Regions from separate parts of the Micromonospora sp. LHW51205 genome, predicted to be linked through region 2. Evidence: predicted binding sites of a transcription regulator. Region 2 holds the regulator's gene; the other holds the start of a gene.
The links. The regulator HspR, encoded in region 2, represses chaperone genes until heat shock. The targets are predictions, from matches to a motif close to TTGAGTNNNNNNNACTCAA.
Positions count from the first base shown of each region.

Region 1 (11,015 bases), on a different contig from region 2:
GCGTGCAGCACCGCGACCTGGGCGGCGGTGAACACGAGCAGCCCGGCGGCGCCGAGCGCGACGCGTACCGGGTCGGGTTCGCGGGCCAGTCCGACCGCTGGCAGCAGCACCGTCGTCCACACGTTCGTGGCCAGCGACAGCAGCGTGACCCGCCGGGCCCGGCGCAGCCGGTGGTCCGCCGGATCGACGCTCATGCCCGCTGATCCTAGGGCGTGCACCGGTCCGCCCACTCCTGAGAAACGTCACGGCCGGGCCGTGCGATCCGCACGGTTTCCCGATGACTGACGCGCCTTCTCCGGCGCGCCCGGCGGCGGCAGGGTCGGGGCATGACGGAGATGACTGTGGTCGTACCCCGGCGGTGGGCCGGGTGGGCGCGGACGCGGCACCTGGCCGCGATGGTGGTGGCGATACTGGCCGGGATGGTGCTGCTCGGGCCGCTGTGGCGGGTGGGCGCGGGCGTGCTGGGCGGCGCGGCGGTGCTGGCGCGGCCGGACGTGGGCGCGCTGGTGATGGCGACGAACATGGCGGCGGGCATGGCCGCGTGGATGTGGCACCGGGGGTACGGGCGGGCCGCCACCGCGGAGATGTCGGCGGCCATGTACGTGCCGTTCCTGCTGCTGCTCCCGCCCTGGTGGGCGGGGTGGGTCGGCGACGACGCGCTGCTGCTCGGCGGCCACCTGCTGATGGTGCCGGCGATGCTGCTGGTGGCGCTGCGGCACCGGCACACGTCCGCCGCGCCGCCCCGCCGACACCCGGTCGCGGCAGCCGTGGCGCGCGGGTGGCCGGCCGGGCTGGCGCTGCTCATGACCGTGGACATGTGGTTCGCGCCGACCGTCTTCGCGCCGTGGACGCTGCTGGTCCTGCCGGCCGGCTACCTGCTGATCGGCACCTGGCGGCGGCAGTGGGGCGACCGGCGCGCGCTGGCCGCGCAGCTCGCCGGGGCGGCCGGGTGGGGCAGCCTGGCGGTCGTGGCGATGGTCGCCTCCGCCGACGTCGCCGGGGTGCTCGTCGGGGTGGGCTGGCTCGTCCACGCCGCCTGGGACGCCTGGTACCACCGCACCGGCGCGGTGGTTCCGCGCGGGTACGCGCTGTGGTGCGCGGTGTTCGACGTCGCGGTCGGTGTCACCACGTTGCTGGCCGTCCTGTCCCGGTGATCCGGCGGGGGCACGGGGCCGCGCCGGACCACCCGGAGGGGACGGCACGCAGGTGGCGCGGCGAACGTTTGGCCCGGTCGCCGCGACCGCCGCGCGGCGGTGATGAAAAACTTGTCGCATGACCGCCGCACCGACCCCGACCGACCCCGCCATTCCCGCCGACGCCGAGGACGCCACCGCCTTCGCGGATCTCGGGCTGCGCACCGAGTTGCTGGGCGCGCTGGCCGCGCTCGGCTACGAGGAACCCACCCCGATCCAGCGGGAGGCGATCCCCCCGCTGCTGGCCGGGCAGGATCTGCTGGGACAGGCGGCGACCGGTACGGGCAAGACCGCCGCGTTCGCGCTGCCGCTGCTGCAGCGGATGCCGGTGGGACGGCCGGACGGCGACCCGGTGTCGCTGGTGCTGGTGCCGACCCGTGAGCTGGCCGTGCAGGTCTCCGAGGCGTTCCACCGCTACGGCAAGGACCTGGGCGCCCGGGTGCTGCCGATCTACGGCGGGCAGCCGATCGGCCGGCAGCTGCGCGCGCTCGACCACGGGGTCGACGTGGTGGTCGCGACGCCGGGCCGGGCCCTGGACCACATCGCCCGGGGCACGCTGCGGCTGGGCGCGCTGGCCACGGTGGTGCTGGACGAGGCGGACGAGATGCTCGACATGGGCTTCGCCGAGGACATCGAGGCGATCCTGGAGCACGCGCCGGCCGGCCGGCAGACGGTGCTGTTCTCGGCCACCATGCCGGCCCGCATCGACGGGCTGGCCCGGCAGCACCTGACCGATCCGGTCCGGATCCAGATCGAGCGGGAGCGGCCGGTCGCCGGGGAGGCGCCCCGGGTGCGGCAGAGCGCGTACATCGTGGCCCGGGGGCACAAGCCGGCCGCGCTGGGCCGGGTGCTGGACGTGGAGTCGCCGACCGCGGCGATCGTGTTCTGCCGCAGCCGCGAGGAGGTCGACCGGCTCACCGAGACGATGAACGGCCGGGGCTACCGGGCCGAGGCGCTGCACGGCGGGATGAGCCAGGAACAGCGCGACCGGGTGATGGGCCGGCTGCGCGCCGGTACGGCGGACCTGCTGGTCGCCACCGACGTGGCCGCCCGGGGGCTGGACGTCGAGCAGCTCACCCACGTGGTCAACTACGACGTCCCGTCGGCGCCGGAGTCGTACGTGCACCGGATCGGCCGGGTGGGCCGGGCCGGGCGGGAGGGTGTGGCGATCACGCTCGCCGAGCCGCGCGAGCACCGGATGCTCAAGACCATCGAGCGGGTCACCGGCCAGCGGATCACCATCGACAAGATCCCCACGGTGGCGGACATGCGGACCCGGCGGCTGGAGCTGACCCAGGGCGCGCTGCGGGAGAGCCTGCTGGAGGACGACCTCGACCCGTACCGGGTGATCGTCGAGTCGCTGACCGACGAGTTCGACCTGGTGGAGGTGGCGCTGGCGGCGGTGAAGCTGGCGCACGAGGCGACGTCGCCCGGCTCGGACGACGAGGAGGAGATCCCGCAGGTTCCGGTCCGGGGCCCGCGCGAGGGCCGCCCGGAGACCGGTGGGCGGGGCGAGCGCCGGGGCCCGGGCCGTCCGCGTACCGGGGGGACCACCCAGGTCTTCATCGGGCTGGGCCGGCGTGCCGGGGTACGGCCGCAGGACCTGGTCGGCGCGATCACCGGGGAGACCCGGATCAGTGGCCGGGACATCGGCTCGATCGAGATCGCCGACCGGTTCTCGCTGGTCGAGGTGCCGCAGGCGGTGGCCGACGAGATCATCTCAGGGCTGCGGGGCACCACGATCAAGGGCCGTAAGGCGACCGTACGCCGGGACCGGGACGGCGACGGTTCCGGTGAGCGCCGCGACCGGGGTTACGAGCGGCGCGACCGGCGCTGAGCGCGGGCGGACACGGCGTCGCCCCGGCCACCGTGCGTACGGTGGCCGGGGCGACGGCCGTCAGGCCGCGGCGAGCGCCGGGCCGTCCAGCGCCTGCGTGTCGAGTTCGGCTGGGCGCAGCGCCAGCGCGAGCACGTCCGCCACGTCGGACAGGGTGTGCACGGTCAGCGCCTCCCGCACCTGCGCCGGCAGGTCGTCCAGGTCCGGCTCGTTGCGCTTCGGGATGATCACCTCGGTGAGACCGGCCCGGTGCGCGGCGAGCAGCTTCTGCTTCACCCCGCCGATCGGCAGCACCCGGCCGGAGAGCGTCACCTCGCCGGTCATCCCGAACTCGGGCCGCACCGGACGCCCGGTCACCAGTGAGGCCAGCGCGGTCACCATGGTGATGCCGGCGCTCGGGCCGTCCTTCGGTACCGCGCCCGCCGGGACGTGCAGGTGGATCCGCCGCCCGGCCAGCGCGTTCGGGTCCAGCCCGTAGCGCCGCCCGTTCGACCGCAGGTACGACCACGCGATGTGCGCGGACTCCTTCATCACGTCGCCGAGCTGCCCGGTGAGCGTCAGCCCGGGCTCGCCCTCCATGGTGGTGGCCTCGATGAACAGCACGTCGCCACCGGCGCCGGTGACGGCCAGGCCGGTCGCCACGCCGGGCACGGCGGTCCGCTCGGCCGACTCCGGGGTGAACTTCGGCCGGCCCAGGTAGCGGGCCAGGTTCCCGGCGTCCACGTGTACCGGCGCGGCGTCCGTGGCGAGCGCGACGGCGACCTTGCGCAGGATCTTCGCCAGGGCCCGTTCGAGCTGCCGGACACCGGCCTCCCGGGTGTACTCGCCCGCGATCAGCGCCAGCGCGTCGTCGGCGACGCTCACCTCCTCGCCGGTCAGCCCGGCCCGCTCCCGCTGCCGGGGCAGCAGGTGGTCGCGGGCGATGGCCACCTTCTCGTCCTCGGTGTAGCCGTCCAGCGCGACCAGCTCCATCCGGTCCAGCAGCGGGCCGGGGATCGCCTCCACCACGTTGGCGGTGGCGAGGAACAGCACGTCGGACAGGTCGAGGTCGACCTCCAGGTAGTGGTCGCGGAACGTGTGGTTCTGCGCCGGGTCGAGCACCTCCAGCAGAGCCGCCGCCGGGTCGCCGGAGTAGCCGGCGGCCAGCTTGTCGACCTCGTCGAGCAGCACGACCGGGTTCATCGAGCCGGCCTCGCGCAGCGCCCGCACGATCCGGCCGGGCAGCGCGCCGACGTAGGTGCGCCGGTGGCCGCGGATCTCCGCCTCGTCCCGGACGCCGCCGAGGGAGACGCGGACGAAGTTGCGGCCCAGCGCCCGGGCGACCGACTCGCCGAGGCTGGTCTTGCCGACACCGGGCGGGCCGGCCAGGGCGAGCACCGCGCCGGAGCCGCGTCCGCCGACCACGCCGAGGTTGCGCTCCGCGCGCCGGTTGCGCACCGCGAGGTACTCCAGGATGCGGTCCTTCACGTCGGCCAGGCCGGCGTGGTCGGCGTCGAGCACGGCCCGCGCCGCGGCCAGGTCCGTGTTGTCAGCGGTACGCGTGCTCCACGGCATCTCCAGCACGGTGTCCAGCCAGGTACGGATCCAGCCCGCCTCGGGTGAGGCGTCGCTGGCCCGTTCCAGCTTGCCGACCTCGCGCAGCGCCGCCTCGCGTACCTTCTCCGGCAGGTCGGCGGACTCCACCCGGGAGCGGTAGTCGGCGGAGCCGTCCGGCTCGTCCTCGCCGAGTTCCTTGCGGATCGCGGCGAGCTGCTGGCGGAGCAGGAACTCGCGCTGGGACTTCTCCAGCCCTTCGCGCACGTCGCTGTTGATCTGTTCGGTGACCTCCTGCTCGGCCAGGTGCTCCTTCACCCAGCCGACCAGCAGCTCCAGCCGGGCGGTGACGTCCGGCGCGGCGAGCAGCTCGGTCTTCTGCGCCAGGCTGAGCCAGGGCGCGTAGCCGGCCGAGTCGGCCAGCTCGGACAGGTCCGTCATCCGCTCCATCGCGTCGATCACCTGCCAGGCGCCGCGCTGCTGGAGCACCGAGGTCATGAGCGCGCGGTACTCGCGGGCGAGTTCCCGGGCGCGGCCCGCCGGGGCGGGCTCGTCGAGCGTCGCGGCCTCGACCCAGAGCGCGGCGCCGGGACCGGGCACGCCGGAGCCGATACGGGCCCGGACGAGACCGCGGATCACGGCGGCCGGCTCGCCGCTGGGCAGCCGGCCCACCTTCTCGATCGTGGCGACCACGCCGACGGAGCCGTACTCGCCGTCAAGGCGGGGCACGGCCAGGAGTTCCTTGTCGCCGGTGGCGCGGGCCGCGTCGACGGCGGCCTGGGTGGTCGGGTCGAGGGTGACCGGGATGACCATCCCGGGCAGCAGGACGGTGTCGGTCAGGGGAAGTACCGGAAGAGTTGCCATCGGACACCTGCCATCACGTTGGTTGAGCGTGTCTGGCTCAAGTAACAAAAGGTGTCCCTTGTTCCGGGTTGTGACCCACGCCACTGTCCGGCCTTCCCGACGCCTGTTCGCGCACCGGTCCTCTATTGGCCGCGACGCTTACCTGGCACGACCCGCCGAATGCAAAGAGGCGGGTATTGTTGCGAAATTACCGTGAGGTAAGTCAGACTCTTAGCACACCCCGCCCGACACAGGGAGTAATGGCGATGGCAAGGAAAGTAATCACCGTTCTGACCGACGACCTCGACGGCGGAAAGGCCGATCGGACCGTCGAGTTCAGCCTGGACGGCGTGGCGTACACGATCGACGTGTCCGACGAGAACGCGGGCGTTCTGCGCAAGGCGCTGGACCCGTACATCAGCGCTGGCAGGCGGATCGGCCGCGGCGCCACCGAGGTCGCCCGCGCCACCCGGCGCGCGGGCCGGCCGAGCACCTCGGGAATGGACCGCGAGCAGAACCGCGCCATCCGCGAATGGGCAGCCAAGAACGGGTACGAGATTTCCGAGCGCGGGCGCATCCCGGTGTCGGTCGTCGAGGCGTACAAGAACCGCTGAGCGCTAAACACTCACCGTCGGGTATCCCAGGGTCACGCTGAGAAATCGCAGCGCCCGGCCGGCCTTTTGTGTTGTCGGTGACTTTCATCGGGCTGGAGTCCGACGGCACGAAACTTCTTCCCGGAACGATTCCCACGCTCCCCTGCCGGACCCGCCTCGCGTACCCACCACGCGGACACGACACGGCCGCGGCCACCCGGACGGTTCCCGGGCGGCCGCGGCCGTCGCGTGTCCTCAGTTGACCCGGATGCGCACCACGTCGATGGCGGGAGTCTGGTTCGCCCGCTCCATCATCGGGATGCGGTGCGAGCCGTCACCGGCCCAGACCGCACACTGCGCCACGCCCGACTGCGCCAGGCCCGGGATCTGGATCAGCACGTCGTCCGGCTGGTTGCCGCCGCGGCCGTCCTCGGTGGCGACGAAGAACGCCGGCACGTCCTGCGGGTTCGGGGGCTGCCGGGTGCTGCCGAGCATCCGGCAGGCGGTGTGGAAGTGGCCGCGCACCAGGCCCTGACCGTTGAGCAGCGAGCTCTCCAGGTAGTAGCCGCCCTGCCCGGCCGCGAGGAAGCGGTCCCGCACCAGGTTCTTGGTGGTCACCCGGAGCGTGAACGGCTGGTTGCGCCGCACCTGGTTCGGGAACTGCGTGATCAGCAGCGACGGGTTGTTCGCCGCGGCGCCCACCTCACCGAACGCGGTGCTGACGCACCGGTTGCCGTTCTGGAAGCCGTCGTGCCCCTGCAGCTGGCTGCCGGAGCAGTCCTTGGCGAGCACGTTCAGCCCGTTGCCGCCACCGTTGTTCTGGCCGCCGCCGTTGTTGTTCCCGCCGCCGTTGTTCCCGCCGTTCTGGCCCCCGTTCTGACCGCCGTTGTTGTTGCCGCCGTTCTGACCCCCGCCGTTCTGACCCCCACCGTTGCCGGGGACGTCGGTCAACGCGCACCGGGCGAACTGGTCCAGCCCCTGCGGGCGCTGGCCGAACCGGCCGATGGCGGTGGCGATCCGGTTCAGCGCCGCGGTCCGCTTGTCCGCGAGCGGACCCAGGATCGCGTTGTTGATGAACTCGCCGCCGTTGCGGCCCTCCGCCGCGAGCCGCCGGTTCGCCTCAGCGATCTGGGACGTCAGCGCCGCCAGTTCTCGATCCACCTCGGCACGGGCCCGGCCGGGCACCTGCGGCAGCCGACCCCGGACGTCCGGGCAGGTCACGGTCGGAGTGCCGGCGCCGGCGCCACCCGCGGTCGTCTGCTGGCACTCGGCCGGCGACATCTGGCCGTCGCCCCAGTGGTTACGGACCCAGCGGCCGTTCTGCCAGGTACGGGTGCTGCTGCCCTGGCCGTCCGGGGCGGTCGCCCCCGGGCTGGCGGGCACACAGGACGCCGAGGCGGCGCGCGTGGTCGTCCGCCGGTCCTGGGCGGACGAGATCTGGGTGACGGCCACGATGCCGCCGAAGACCGCGAGCGTGCCGACCACTGCCAGCACCCGCTTGCTCCGCGCGTTACCGGATGACCGGCGCGCCCGTGTGGACCTGCGCATCGAATTGCTCTCCTTCTCGATCCGGTAGTTGACTGGTGATCCCGGCGGACCGATGAATTCGGGGTGTGAGATCACTGCGACGCTCGGGTCGCGCGTCGATGGCCGACGATGCCCTTTCCGCATCGTCTCCGCGCCGTCCGGGCGCGGCGGGGAAGTCTGCGTCCATTCCCGATGAGGTACGGAGCGCCGTCGGCGAAGGTTCAACCGGAGATCGAAAAAAAATCGGGACGTGCCGGGCCGGGGTCGGCTCGGCGCCGCGGCCAGGAAGGGTTCAGTCCGCGCAGAGGTGGTCGAAGGCGAAGCCGCCGTCGAAGGAGTCCCGCCGGGCCGCGAGCGCGCGCACCCGACCGCGAAGCTCCTCCCGGTCCACCAGAGACGCCCCGGCGGCGTCGAGATCGCGCAGTCGCTCCCCCAGCGCCATCGCGGCCAGGTCCTCGGCGAGCCGGCCCGGGTCCACGCCGCAGGAGAATCCCCGCGACGTCAGCCGTACCCGCTCCAGCAGGCAGCCGCCGGGCCGCACCTCGACCCAGCACCAGCCCTCCGCCGGGCCGCCGGTCCAGCGCACGTGCAGCCCGCGCACGATCGGGTCGGCGAGCCGGCCGGCCACGTACGCCTCGACCGCCTCGACCCGCGCGAGCGCCCCGAGGTCGTTCACCGGTCCACGCCGGCCGTCCGGTAGCCGGCCGATGATGTCCCGGAAGCCGACCGCGTCCCCGGCGTCCGGGTCGGTGCCCTCGGCGTAGGCCCGCGCGTCCAGGACGTACTCGACGAAGCGGCGGACGTGATCGGCGCCGCGCAGCGTCGGTGACTCGACCCGCAGCAGCCGCAGGCCGACGGCGGCGGACACCGCGTCGGTCAGCCGTTCCTCCCGGCGGGCGGGCGACCCGTCGGACGCGGGCGCGGTGAACCGCACCGCGAAGCGCGGCAGGCCGGTGTCGGCGGCGCCGACCACCAGGTCCAGCGGCGCCCGTCCGGCCGTGCTCCACTGGTTGCCGGTGACCCCCGGCGGACGGCCCTGCACCAGCTCGCCGAGCCGCCGACCGGCGTACCCGACGTGCCCGTGGCGGGTCAGGCACGGCGTCGCGCCGGACGGGACCGGCCGCAGCCAGGAGGCGGTCACGCTGCCGGTGTTCGTCATCTCGCCCCGCCCCCCGTCGTCCGGTCGACGCCCGAGTGTAGGGCGTCGGGCGTCCGCCCCGGCGGTGCGGTGGAGCACGCCGGGGCCCGCCGACCGGTGCGCAGCCGCGTCCGTGCCTCTAGGCTCTGCCCGTGCACAGCGGACGGACCCCGGAGCAGTTCACCAAACGCAGTCTCGTCGCCCTCTCCCACGCCATCGAGCGGGCCGCGCTCGCCGAGGCCGAGGACGGCCCGCTGATCGTGTTCGCCCTGTTCCAGCGGCTGCCGTACTTCGACCGGGAGCGCGAGGTCTACCGGCGCATCGCCGGCCGCGCCGCGGCGACGGTGGTGGCGATGGTCGGCGGCCCGCCGCCCGACCTGCCCGAGCGCACGTACGGCGTGACGCTCGACGAGGCGGAGGAGCTGGCCCGCGAGTGGAGCGTGGTGGTGCTGAGCCCCCGGTTCGGCGCCACCCTCGTGGCCCACGACCGCGCCGAGGCGACGCCCGCGCCGACGCTGGAAGCCGGCCGGCTCTTCGACGGCCGCTGGGGATTCCGCCGGGACGAGGCGCTGCACGAGGCCATCCGGCTGCGCGAACAACTCGCCGAGCGGCTGCCCGCCGAGGCGCGCACGGCGCTGGACGAGGCAATCGCCCGGGTGCGCGACATCCCGGCCGGACCGGGCGAGCCGCGCGCCGAGGCGGCGCTGCGGCTGCTGGCCCGCCGCGCCGACCGGGTCACGCCGCCGGTCCAGCCGGCCGAGGCGTTCCTCGACGAGCCGGGCCTGCGCCGGTGGGCCGGCATGGACGGGGTGACCGCCTCGGGCACGCTGCCGGTGGCGCTGGTCGGCCTGCGGGTGGACGAGCCGCCCGGCTCGCCGGAACGATTCGGCCGGCGCAACGGCGCCCGGGAGGGCCATGCCGTGCTCGCCGCCGTCACCGGCGCGCTGCGCCCGGTCGACCGCGCGCTGCGGGTCGCCGAGAACGAGTACCAGCTCCTGCTGCCCGGGCTGGACGAGCCGGCCGCGCTCGAGGTGGTGCGCCGCCTGCACGACGCGATCGCCGCGCTCGCCAAGTCGTACCCGTTCCTGGTTTACACGATGCACGCGGCGGTCGGGGTGAGCACCCGGCGGCCGCTGCCCACCGCAGACCTGCGCGCCGCCGTCGACTGGGCGGCCCGCAAGGGCCTGCCGGTGGCGGGCCTGCCGCCGGAGACGGCCGACGCCGCGACCGCGCCGGCCCGCTGATCCGCGGTACGAGGGGAGAACACGCCGTGCGGGTGGTGTCGCTGGTGCCGTCGCTGACCGAGGCGGTGGCGGCCACCCGCCCGGAGGTGCTGGTCGGGGCGACCGACTGGTGCACCCATCCGGCCGGGCTGGACGTCGCCCGGGTCGGCGGGACGAAGTATCCGGACCTGGACCGGGTGCTCGCCCTCAAGCCGGATCTGGTGCTGCTCAACGAGGAGGAGAACCGGCTGGCCGACGCCGAGGCGTTGCGCGCGGCCGGGGCGCCGGTGCGGGTCACGTTCCCGCGTACCGTGCCGGAGGCGCTCGACCAGCTCGGCGAGCTGGTGGTCGCGCTCGGCGCGTCGGCCGAGCCGCCGTGGCTGACGGCGGCCCGTCGCGCCTGGGCGGCCCTGGGCACGCCGGCGCGCGTCCGCACCGCTGTGGTGCCGGTGTGGCGGCGCCCGTGGGTGGTGCTCGGCCGGGACACGTTCGCCGGGGACGTGCTGGCCCGGCTCGGCGTGCTCAACGGCTGGGCCGGGGACGCGGAACGCTATCCCCGGCCCAGTCTCGACGAGCTGCGCGCCCGGTCACCGGAGCTGGTGGTGCTGCCCGACGAGCCGTACCGGTTCACCGCCGACGACGGGCCGGAGGCGTTCCCGGGGGTGCCGGCGGCGCTGGTGTCCGGCCGGCACCTCACCTGGTACGGCCCGTCGCTGGCCGAGGCCCCGGCGCTGCTCGCCGCCCAGCTCGCGAGCGCCACCGCCTGACCGCGCCGGCACGCTCAGGCAACCGGGGTGGCGTGCACCGGGTCCAGCTCCATCAGCGTGGTGTCGTCCAGGTCGTACCCGATCGCGTTGTGCACGGCGACCACGCCCGCGACCTGTCCGGCCAGGCGACCGGCGAGCTCGACGGCGCTGCGCCGGTCCAGCCGACCGTCCATGGTGACCTCGCCGCCGCGGACCTGCACCGTGACCAGGCCGTCGCGGACCGACAGCACCCGGCGCAGCACCTCGTGCACCACCTCCTCGCGGATCTCCGCGTCGGTACGCAGGTGCACCCGGAGCAGGTCACCACGGGTGACGATGCCGGACAGCCGGCCCAGGTCGTCCAGCACCGGCACCCGCTTGA
Region 1 is NZ_QMEZ01000003.1:163,616-174,630, forward strand. It holds gene DQE82_RS13060 (sensor histidine kinase) at 1-194, opposite strand, end outside; gene DQE82_RS13065 (hypothetical protein) at 327-1,154, shown strand; gene DQE82_RS13070 (DEAD/DEAH box helicase) at 1,273-3,030, shown strand; gene lon (endopeptidase La) at 3,091-5,427, opposite strand; gene DQE82_RS13080 (Lsr2 family protein) at 5,673-6,020, shown strand; gene DQE82_RS13085 (hypothetical protein) at 6,255-7,547, opposite strand; gene DQE82_RS13090 (hypothetical protein) at 7,819-8,685, opposite strand; gene DQE82_RS13095 (DICT sensory domain-containing protein) at 8,817-9,908, shown strand; gene DQE82_RS13100 (helical backbone metal receptor) at 9,935-10,654, shown strand; gene DQE82_RS13105 (CBS domain-containing protein) at 10,669-11,015, opposite strand, start outside.
Region 1: a site for HspR is predicted at 5,450-5,468, ahead of lon (endopeptidase La). Genes of this name have one in related genera too.

Region 2 (11,015 bases):
CCCAGCAACGCGGCGCCGAGCATCTCCGCGTCCAGGGCCGAGTCGAGCCTCGTCACGTCGCGCGCGGCGTGCAGAACCGCGTCGTAGGGGGTCTGTGGCGTGGCCATGCATCGACCCTACGCCGCGCGGGCCGCCCCCACACCGGTCAGCACGCCGGGTTCAGCGCCGCACGGCTTCGCGCAGCGCCTCCCGGGCCGTGCCGTAGCGGGTCAGCACCGCCCACACCGGGTCCAGCACGTACTTCTCGCCGACGCTGCCCACCGACGTGAGCAGGCGTCGCTCGGCCCGCGCCCGGGCCCGGCGGGCCGCCCACCCGACCACCGGCCGGGTCAGCGCCGCGATCAGTAGCCCGGCCAGCAGGCCACCGAGCAGCAGGACCGTCGGCCACGGCACCACGCCGAGCGTGGGGTGTTCCAGCGGGGGCAGGCCGAGCAGGCGCACCGCGTACCCGAGGAGCAGCCAGACCAGGCCGGCCAGCGCGGCCAGGGTGACCACCCACTGGAGCACGCCGACCACCCGCCACCAGGCCGGCCGGCGGTCCATGCCCAGGTCGGTCGCGGCGACCGCGTGGTCGAGCGCGCCCGGCAGGTCGGCCTGCCGGGACCGGGCCGCGGCGGTCACCGCAGCCGGCCACGGCGCCGGCAGACCGGCGCCGTTCCGGTCGGCCACCGCGCGGATCGCCAGCGTCAGCGCCGAGCGCTGCGCGGCTGTCGGATCGGGTACGGAGGTGGCCGCGACCAGGCTGTCCGCCGGCGCGTCCGGGTCCCGCCCGGGCAGGTGCAGCCGGCGCAGCGGATCGGGTCGTAGCTTGCGCCAGCTCCGCAGCAGCGGCCAGCCGGTGTTGCTGACGGCCCGGTGCCGGTACGCCCTCTCGACTGCCGCCGCCACAGTCGGCACCCCGGCCGCCCCGGCCAGCGCCCGGTTCAGCTCCTGCGCCGAGGCGTCGCCGGGTTTGCTGCTCGGCGGTTCCGGCCCGACGAGCGGTTCGAGATCGGCCACCACGGCGTCCACGTCGCCGGAGAGCCGGCGCAGGGCGGCCTGCCGTTCGGCGACCGTACGCTCCAGCTCGGCCCGCAGGCCGCTCAGCCCGTTCGGGTCGACCGCTACCGTGGGCAGCAGCGGCACCCCGCCCAGCCCGTCCTCGTCGAGCAGCCGGCGCAGATCCTCGAGGACCTTGGGCAGCTCGGTCGGGTGCAGCCGGTCGGCCTGGTTGAGCACCACGACCGTGACGTCCTTGTGCCTGTGGAACTCGCGCAGATAGCTGGTGTGGATCACGCGGTCGGCGTACTTCTGCGGGTCGACCACCCAGACCACCAGGTCGACCAGGCCCAGCAGGCGGTCGACCTCCAGCCGGTGACCGTGCTGCACCGAGTCGAAGTCGGGCAGGTCGAGCAGGACGAGGCCGTGCAGCGTCGACTCGTCGTCGGCGTCCAGCGGGCTCTCCCGGACGAACCGGTGCCGGGGCAGCACGCCGATCCAGTCGAGCAGCCGGACCGCGCCGTCCAGCGGACCCCACACGCAGGCGTGCGCGACGCCGGTGGTCGGCCGGCGCACCCCGACCGGGGAGAGGTCGAGCCGGGCCAGCGAGTTGAACAGGCTCGACTTGCCGCTGCCGGTAGCGCCGGCCAGCGCGACCACCGTGTGCCGGCCGGAGAGGGCGAGCCGGTCACCGGCCCGCTCGACCACCGTGTGCGCGGCGACCAGTTGAGCGTCGGGCACGTCGCCGTCCACCGCGGAAAGGAACCGCTGGATCGCCTGGAGGCGCTCGATCAGCACGTCCGGGTCGACCCGCTGCTCGCCGCGCAGCGCGTCCCGCATCCGTCCGACGACGTTACTCACTGGCGTCCGTCCTGCTCGGGGCTCGGAAACAGACCACTCCGGTGCCGGGCCCGCTCGACCTCCAGGGCGGCCCAGCGCAGCGCCGCGCCGGCGTTGTCGGCCGGGCGTTCGGCCTCGGTGCGGGCCAGGAAGCGCTCGGCTTCCTCGGCCAGCAGCTTGCCGGTCCGGTCGAGCAGGTCGATCCGGGCCTTGCGTGCCAGGTTCCGCACCGCCTGGTCGCCGAAGATCGCCTGGAGCACGGTCTGCCCGGCGACCGCCGTGCCGGTGCCGGCGGCGACCTCCAGCCCGGTGGGGATGAACGCGGTGGAGGCGAACACGCCGATCATGACGGCGAGGCCGGTGGCGTTCACCGCGTACGCCGCGGTGCGGGCCACGAACCGCCGGTCGCCGCCCTCGACCCGGACCAGTTCCAGCACGCCGCGCTGCCAGTCGCGGACCAGCTGCTCGGCCCGCTCCGGCAGGTCGGCCGAGGCGTGGGCCAGGTCCGGCTCCAGCAGCGCCGCGCCGGCCGGGTGCGCCTTCCAACCGGTGTACGCGTTCTCCGCCGCCTCGGCGGCCACGCCGCGCAGCAGCGTGACGAGCTGCGACTCGATCGCGGTACGCAGTTCCGCGGCGGGCGCGGGCCGCCCGGTGACCGCCGCGACGACCCGGTCCCGCAGCCGGCCGATGCGTGCCTCCAGGCCCCGGAAGAACTCGCCGGTGCCGATGAACTCCTGCCAGCGGGCCAGCACCTCGCCGCGCAGCAGCCGGCCGTCCCGGAGCCCCTGGTCGACGCTCCGCTCGGCGCCCCGGTACGCGGCCCGTACCCGTTCGTCCAGCGCGTCGGCCGCGGTGCACTGCTCGTCGGCGGCCTCGGCGAGCGCCTCCACCACCGGGTGCAGCGCGGCCAGCGCGCCGTCGAGCGTCTGCCGGACCACCGCGGCGCGGGCGTCGGCGTCGGCGGCGAGCCGGGCGAACCAGTCACTGAGCGGGGCGGTGATCCGGTCCGGCAGCAGCCCCTGCCCGTCCACCCAGGTCTCCGGCAGCACGAACAGCGGCGCGGCGCCCAGCTCCTGCTCGGCGAGCATCTCGGACAGGTGGGCGGCGACCTCGTCGGCGGCCTCCGGGGGGACCCGGTCCAGCACCATCGCCACTGCGGTGCCCCGGGCGCGGGCGCTGCGCAGCAGCTCCCAGGGGACGGCGTCGGCGTACCGGGCGGCGGTGGTGACGAACAGCCAGAGGTCGGCGGCGGCGAGCAGTTGCCCGGCGAGCGCCCGGTTGGCGTCGACCACCGAGTCGATGTCGGGCGCGTCGAGGAAGGCCAGGCCGGGCGGCAGCGCCGGTGCGGTGACCAGGTGCAGGGTGCCCGGCTGCTCGCTCGGCTCGGTGGTCCGGGTCAGGCCGGGCAGCAGCTCGCCCTGCCGGAACCAGGCCGCGTCGGTCGGGCTGCACACCAGCACCGGGGAGCGGGTGGTGGGGCGGAGCACCCCGGCCGCGCTGACCCGTGCCTGGACCAGGCTGTTGACGAGCGTCGACTTGCCCGCGCCGGTGGAGCCGCCGACCACCACCAGCAGCGGGGCGTCGAGCCGGGCCAGCCGGGGAAGCAGGTAGTCGTCGAGCTGGTCGGTGAGGCTCGTGGCGGCGTGCCGGGCCGGCTCGGCCGACGGGAGGGCGAGCGGGAAGCGGGCCGCGCCGATCGCCGACCGCAGGCCGGTGAGCGCGGCGGGCAGGCCCTCCGCGGCGTGCGCAGGCTGGTCGGCGCCGGTGGTGGCTCCGGTGCGGGCTGCGACGGCGGGCGCGCCGGCACGGGTGGCGGAATCGCCATGCGTCGTCACCGCTAAAGCGTGCCCGACCGACGCAAGGTAAGACAACCGGACAGTAGTAACGGTCGGGTTGCGCCGGGTCGGCTCAACCTCGACTTGCGGATTGGCGATGGCGTGGCACTATTGAGTCAAGTTCACTCAACTTGTGGTGCGGTCGCTTCCGGGCGGCCCTCCCGGGCAGGCCGTCTGACCTGCTCACCCGTTACGAAGCGAGGAAGCGAACATGGCACGTGCGGTCGGCATCGACCTCGGCACGACGAACTCCTGCGTCAGCGTTCTCGAGGGCGGTGAGCCCACCGTCATCGCCAACGCAGAGGGCTCGCGTACGACTCCCTCGATCGTCGCGTTCGCCCGCAACGGCGAGGTGCTCGTCGGTGAGGTCGCCAAGCGCCAGGCGGTGACCAACCCCGACCGGACCATCCGCTCGGTCAAGCGGGAGATCGGCACCAACTGGACCGTCGACATCGACGGCAAGAAGTACACCCCGCAGGAGATCTCGGCCCGTACGCTGATGAAGCTCAAGCGGGACGCCGAGGCGTACCTGGGCGAGCAGATCACCGACGCGGTGATCACCGTCCCCGCCTACTTCAACGACGGGCAGCGCCAGGCCACCAAGGAGGCCGGTGAGATCGCCGGCTTCAACGTGCTGCGGATCGTGAACGAGCCGACCGCGGCCGCCCTGGCGTACGGCCTGGACAAGGGTTCCAAGGAGCAGACCGTCCTGGTCTTCGACCTCGGTGGCGGCACCTTCGACGTGTCGCTGCTGGAGCTGGCCGAGGGCGTGGTGGAGGTCAAGTCCACCAGCGGTGACAACCAGCTCGGCGGTGACGACTGGGACCAGCGCATCATCGACCACCTGGTGAAGACGTTCCGCGGTGAGCACGGCATCGACCTCTCGCAGGACAAGATGGCCATGCAGCGGCTCAAGGAGGCGGCCGAGAAGGCCAAGATCGAGCTGTCCGCCGCCACCACCAGCAACATCAACCTGCCGTACATCACCGCCGGCTCGGCCGGCCCGCTGCACCTCGACGTGACGCTCAGCCGCGCCGAGTTCCAGCGCATGACGCAGGACCTGCTGGACCGCTGCAAGGGCCCGTTCGAGCAGGCCGTCAAGGACGCCGGCATCAAGATCTCCGACGTCGACCACGTCATCCTGGTCGGCGGCTCGACCCGGATGCCGGCCGTCACCGACCTGGTCAAGCAGCTCACCGGCCGGGACCCGAACAAGGGCGTCAACCCGGACGAGGTCGTCGCCGTCGGCGCCGCGCTCCAGGCCGGTGTGCTCAAGGGCGAGGTCAAGGACGTCCTGCTGCTCGACGTGACCCCGCTGAGCCTGGGCATCGAGACCAAGGGCGGCATCTTCACCAAGCTCATCGAGCGCAACACCACCATCCCGACCAAGCGCTCCGAGGTCTTCACCACGGCCGACGACAACCAGCCGTCGGTGCTGATCCAGGTGTTCCAGGGCGAGCGGGAGATCGCGGCCTACAACAAGAAGCTCGGCACCTTCGAGCTGACCGGCCTCCCGCCGGCCCCGCGCGGCGTGCCGCAGATCGAGGTCACGTTCGACATCGACGCCAACGGCATCGTGAACGTGCACGCCAAGGACCTGGGCACCGGCAAGGAGCAGAAGATGACGATCACCGGCGGCTCCTCGCTGCCGAAGGACGACATCGAGCGGATGCGCCGGGACGCCGAGGAGCACGCCGACGAGGACAAGCGCCGCCGCGAGGAGGCCGAGACCCGCAACGTGGCCGAGGCGCTCCAGTGGCAGACCGAGAAGTTCCTCGCCGAGAGCGGCGACAAGCTGCCCAGCGAGAACCGTGACCAGCTCAACGAGGCGCTCGGCGAGCTGCGCAGCGCGCTCGGCGGCCAGGACATCGAGAAGATCAAGTCCGCGCACGAGAAGCTGGCGCAGGTCTCCCAGCAGGCCGGCTCGCTGCTCTACGCCCAGCAGCAGGAGGGCGAGCAGGCGGCGCCGGGTGGCGCGGCCGGGCCGGGCGCCGGCGCGGGCGCGGGCGCGACCGGTGGCCCGAAGGCCGGCGGCGACGACGACGTGGTCGACGCGGAGATCGTGGACGAGGACAAGAAGTGACATCCGGTCCCGGACACGATTCGCACGGCAGAGGGATGAGGTAACCGCATGACGGACAAGCCACGCGCGGCCGACCCGGGTGCCACCGGGTCGGCGGGCGCCGGCAAGGACGCCGGCGACGAACCCCGGGTCGTCATCCGCGACAAGCGCAAGCTCGGCAAGGTGACCGAGCAGCCGGCGAACGACGCCTCGGCGGCGGACGCCGCTGCCGACGCGCCCGCCGAAGGGCTGGTCGAGGAGGCCGAGGTCGTGGTCGACGAGATCGGCGGCGAGGCCGAGGTCACCGGGCCGACGGTGGTCGACTCCCCGGCCGAGCCGAGCGGGGAGACGGAGGCGACCGCGCCGCTCGGCGCCGAGCTGGAGTCGCTCCGCACCGACCTGGAGGAGCGCACCCGCGACCTCCAGCGGGTCACGGCGGAGTACGCCAACTACCGCAAGCGGGTCGACCGGGACCGCAACCTGGTCCAGGAGCAGGCCACCGGCACTGTGCTCAGCGCGCTGCTGCCGATCCTGGACGACCTGGACCGGGCCCGTGAGCACGGCGATCTGGTGGGCCCGTTCGGCAGCGTGGCCGAGCAGCTCACCGCCGCGCTGGGCAAGTTCGGCCTGACCGCGTTCGGCGAGAAGGGCGACCCGTTCGACCCGACCCGGCACGAGGCGGTGGCGCACCAGACCTCCGCCGACGTGACCGAGTCGACCTGCGTACAGGTCATGCGCCGCGGTTACCAGCTCGGCGAGCGGCTGCTGCGGCCCGCCATGGTCGCGGTCGCGGACCCGGAGTAGTGCCGACCCGTGACGTCCCGCCCGCCCCCACCGGGCGGGCGGGACGGCCGGGCTTCGACCCGTGGAAGGGGGTGGACCGGTGAGTTCCAAGGACTGGATCGAGAAGGACTACTACGCCGCGTTGGGCGTGGAGAAGTCCGCCTCCTCGGACGAGATCAAGAAGGCGTACCGCAAGCTGGCCCGGGAGTCGCACCCGGACCACAACCCCGGCGACACCGGGGCCGAGGAGCGGTTCAAGACCGTCTCCGAGGCGTACGCGGTGCTGGGCGACGAGAAGAAGCGACGCGAGTACGACGAGATGCGCTCGCTGTTCGGCTCGGGCGCCTTCCGCCGCAGCGCCCGCGGCGCGGGCCAGCCGGGCGGCGTGCCGTTCGACGTCTCCGACCTGTTCGGCGGCGGCGCGGGCGGCGGGGACACCCGGTTCGGCGGCGGCGGTTTCACCGACCTGTTCAGCTCGATCTTCTCCGGCGGCGGGGGCGGCGCGGCGCGTCCGCGCGGTCCGGCGCGGGGCCGGGACGTCGAGGCCGAGGTGGCGCTCGATTTCGAGGATGCGGTACGCGGCGTCACGCTGCCGCTGACGCTGCGCGCGCCCGGCGTCTGCGACACCTGCCACGGCAACGGCGCGAAGCCGGGTACCCAGCCGGTGGCCTGCCCGGTCTGCCACGGCGCCGGCGTGACCACCCGCAACCAGGGGTCGTTCAGCTTCTCCGAGCCGTGCCGCAACTGCCAGGGCGTCGGCACGATCGTCGAGGAGAAGTGCCCGGAGTGCCACGGCACCGGCGGTGTCACCAAGACCCGCACGCTGAACGTGCGCTTCCCGGCCGGGGTGGCCGACGGGCAGCGGATCCGCCTGGCCGGCCGGGGTGAGCCCGGTGAGCGGGGCGGCGCGGCCGGCGACCTGTTCGTGCAGGTGAAGGTCCGCCCGGACGAGCTGTTCGGGCGTACCGGGGACGATCTGACCCTGAACGTCCCGATCACGTACGCCGAGGCGGTCCTCGGCACCGACCTGCGCGTGCCGACCCTGGACGGGACGGTGACGCTGCGGGTGCCACCGGGTACGCCCAGCGGGCGGGTGCTGCGCGCCCGCGGCAAGGGCGTCGTACGCAAGGACGGCCGCGCCGGTGACCTGCTGGTCACGCTCGACGTGGTGGTCCCGGCGAAGGTCTCGGACGAGGCGCGGGCGGCGCTGGAGACCTTCGCGGAGCAGACTCCGCCCGCCGCGCGGGAACATCTCGACGCGCGGGTACGTCGATTCAGTTGACGGCGGCAGCGGAGGTGAGCGGGCATGTCGGAGGAGTACGTCGGCTCGGGTGACCCGGCCTACGAGGCCAAGGTGTTGATGATCTCGGTGGCTGCGCGGATGGCGGGGATGCACCCCCAGACGCTGCGCCAGTACGACCGGCTGGGCCTGGTGCAGGCGGGCCGGGCGTCCGGCGGTGGCCGCCGGTACAGCGTCCGGGACGTGGTGCTGCTGCGCGAGGTGCAGCGGCTCAGCCAGGACGACGGGATCAACCTGGCCGGGGTCAAGCGGATCATCGGGCTGGAGCGGCTGCTCGAAGAGGCACAGCAGCGGGTGGCCCGGCTGGAGGCGGAGCTGGACGCCGCGTACCGGCGGATCGCCGAGCTGGAGTCGCTCGGTGGCTTTGCCCGCGGCGACCTCGTGCCGACCAACCGCACGTCCACCGCGCTCGTCGTCTGGCGACCACGCCGCGCTCCCGACCGCTGACCTTTCACCGGAAGGCCGGCGCGCCCCGCTCCCCCGGGGCCGCGCCGGCCTTCGTACGTCCGGCCCTCGTGCGTCCCTGGTTCGGGGCGCTCGTCGGGGAAAGCGGGATGCGGCAGGGCGCTGTCGACTAGGCTCGCCGGTAGGGCAAAAACCCCTAAATCGGACGCCGAGTTGGCAGGGGGAGCCATGGCGGAACCGGCTAAGAAGGTGGCGGAACGCGCCGAGGAACGGCTGGAGAAAGTGGCCGAGAACGTCCGCGAGCGGTTCGACCGGGTCACCGAGGGACGCTTCAGCGACAAGGTCAAGGAAGGGCGCTTCGCCGACCAGACGGACCACGGCGTAGACCGGGCCCGGGACGACGAGAGGCGCAAGAAGCAGGGCGGGTCGACCTGACGATCCGCCGACGTGCGGGCCGGGATCCACGGGGGATCCCGGCCCGTTCGCCGTTCAACCCGGCGACGTGTCAGAGGCGGCGGTTCTCGCGGACCAGGCCGCCCTCGCACCAGTCCCGGTAGACGAACAGGTCGGGCCGGGCGAGCAGCACGCGGCTGTTGTGCGCCCAGTTGCGCATCAGGTCGTCACCGGCGCGTTCGGCCTGCTCGACAAGCTTGCGGAACCGGCGTTTGGGATGGGCGCGGAAGTTCGTCCGGATGCCGTCGGCGGCGTAGATGTAGAGGCAGTGCAGCGCGAACCGCCGGGCCGGGCAGCGCTCGTCCATCGCCAGGTCGAACAGCGTCTGCACCAGATGGTCACCGGCGACCAGCAGGTCCCAGTCGGGCGGCATCGAGGTCAGCGGCACCGAATCCGGTTGATAGGCCCACGCCCGGAGTTCGGCGGGCGAGGGATCGACCGGATTGGCGAAGCCGTGGAACGTATCTTCCTGCACGCTCACCGGCCGACCTTCCGCTTGCGCTGGCGGGGGCACCGGCCACCCGCGGACCCTGGCTGCTGGGCCGAAACGTTAACGCGGCTGAGCGGAGCAGTGGTAGACCTTCCGGGGATCAATTTGACAACGCCGGGCCGGATCTGCCTGTGGCAGGTCCGGCCCGGCGCGGGTCAGTCCCCGGTCGGCGCGGGCAACGCCGCTGCCGCACGGGCGGCGGCGGCGCGGGAGCGCAGCCACTGCTTGAACCACTGGGTGTCGGGCAGCCGGGCGAGCAGCGGCCCGGTCACCACCGTGATCAACACGTACGCGGTGGCGAGCGCCGCCAGCTTCGGGTTCACCGGGTAGGCGGCCGCGACGGCCAGTCCGGCGATGACGATGGAGAACTCGCCGCGCGGGGTCAGCGCCAGGCCGGCCCGCCAGCGACCGGGCTCGGCGATCCCCGCCCGGCGGGCGGCCAGGTAGCCTGTGGCCACCTTCGTCGCCATGGTGACCACTGCCAGCACCAGCGCCGGCAGCAGCACCGGCGGCATGTCCAGCGGGTTGGTGACCAGCCCGAAGAACACGAAGAAGACAGCGGCGAAGAGATCCCGCAGCGGGGAGAGCAGTTCGGTGGCGTGGTGCGCCACCGGCCCGGACAACGCGATGCCGACCAGGAACGCGCCGACAGCGGCGGAGACCTGGAGTTTGGCCGCGATACCGGCGACCAGCAGGGTCAGGCCGAGCACCCCGAGCAGGAGCGCCTCCGGGTCCTTGGCGGAGAGCGCGGCGGAGATCAGGTGGCCGTACCGGATCGCCACGGCCAGCACCACGACGACGGTGAACACCGCGATGGCGAGCGCGATGCCGCCCTTCATCAGGCCGACCCCGGCGAGCAGCGCGGTGACCAGCGGCAGGTAGAGGGCCATCGCCAGGTCCTCGATCACCAGGACGGAGAGGATCACCGGCGTCTCCCGGTTACCGACCCGGCCCAGGTCGCCGAGCACCTTGGCGATCACGCCCGACGACGACACCCAGGTGACGCCTCCGAGCACCACTGCGGCGACCCAGCCCCACCCGAGCAGCAGCGCGAACCCGAAGCCGGGCAGCGCGTTGAGCACCGCGTCGATCAGACCGGCCGGCGCGGCCGAGCGGAGGTTGCCCACCAGTTCGTTGGCGCTGTACTCCAGGCCGAGCATGACCAGCAGCAGGATCACGCCGATCTCGGCGCCGACGGCGAAGAACTCCTCGCTGGCGTTGAGCGGCAGCAGGCCACCGTGCCCGAACGCCAGGCCGGCGAGCAGGTAGAGCGGGATGGGCGAGACACCGACGCGACGGCTCAGCCGGCCGAGCAGGCCGAGCAGGAGCAGCAGCGCACCGACCTCGATGAGCAGGATTGTGGTTTCGTGCATACGCGTCAGACGTCCGGGTCGGTCTCGGCGAGGATCGCGGTCACGCCGTCGAGCCCCTGGCGGGTACCGACCACGACGACCACGTCGCCGGCTTCGAACCGGAAAGTGGGATCCGGCGAGACGTTCACCGTGCCCTGACGCAGCACGGCGACGATCGACGCGCTGGTCCGGGTCCGGGCCTTGGTGTCACCCAGCCGCTTGCCGACGTACTTCGAGCCGGCCGGAATGGCGATCTGCTCGGTCAGCAGCCCGGCGGCCTGCTCGCGCAGCCCGGAGAGCTGACCCAGCATCAGCGACGCGCCGAGGATGTCGGCGAGCGCCTCCGCCTCGTCGTCCGTCAGGGGGATGTCGTGCTGACAGGAGTCGGGATCTTCCGGGTCGTAGAGGACCAGGTCGCGACGGCCATTGCGGTGGGAGACCACACCGAGCCGGCGGCCGGACTCCGTCATCAGGTCATGACGTACGCCGATACCCGGCAGGGCGGTCTGTTCGACAC
Region 2 is NZ_QMEZ01000001.1:1,579,706-1,590,720, reverse strand. It holds gene DQE82_RS07565 (hypothetical protein) at 1-107, opposite strand, end outside; gene DQE82_RS07560 (GTPase) at 160-1,818, opposite strand; gene DQE82_RS07555 (ABC transporter) at 1,836-3,653, opposite strand; gene dnaK (molecular chaperone DnaK) at 3,865-5,736, shown strand; gene grpE (nucleotide exchange factor GrpE) at 5,785-6,519, shown strand; gene dnaJ (molecular chaperone DnaJ) at 6,599-7,780, shown strand; gene DQE82_RS07535 (heat shock protein transcriptional repressor HspR) at 7,805-8,245, shown strand; gene DQE82_RS07530 (hypothetical protein) at 8,432-8,638, shown strand; gene DQE82_RS07525 (hypothetical protein) at 8,709-9,137, opposite strand; gene DQE82_RS07520 (cation:proton antiporter) at 9,302-10,519, opposite strand; gene DQE82_RS07515 (cation:proton antiporter regulatory subunit) at 10,525-11,015, opposite strand, start outside.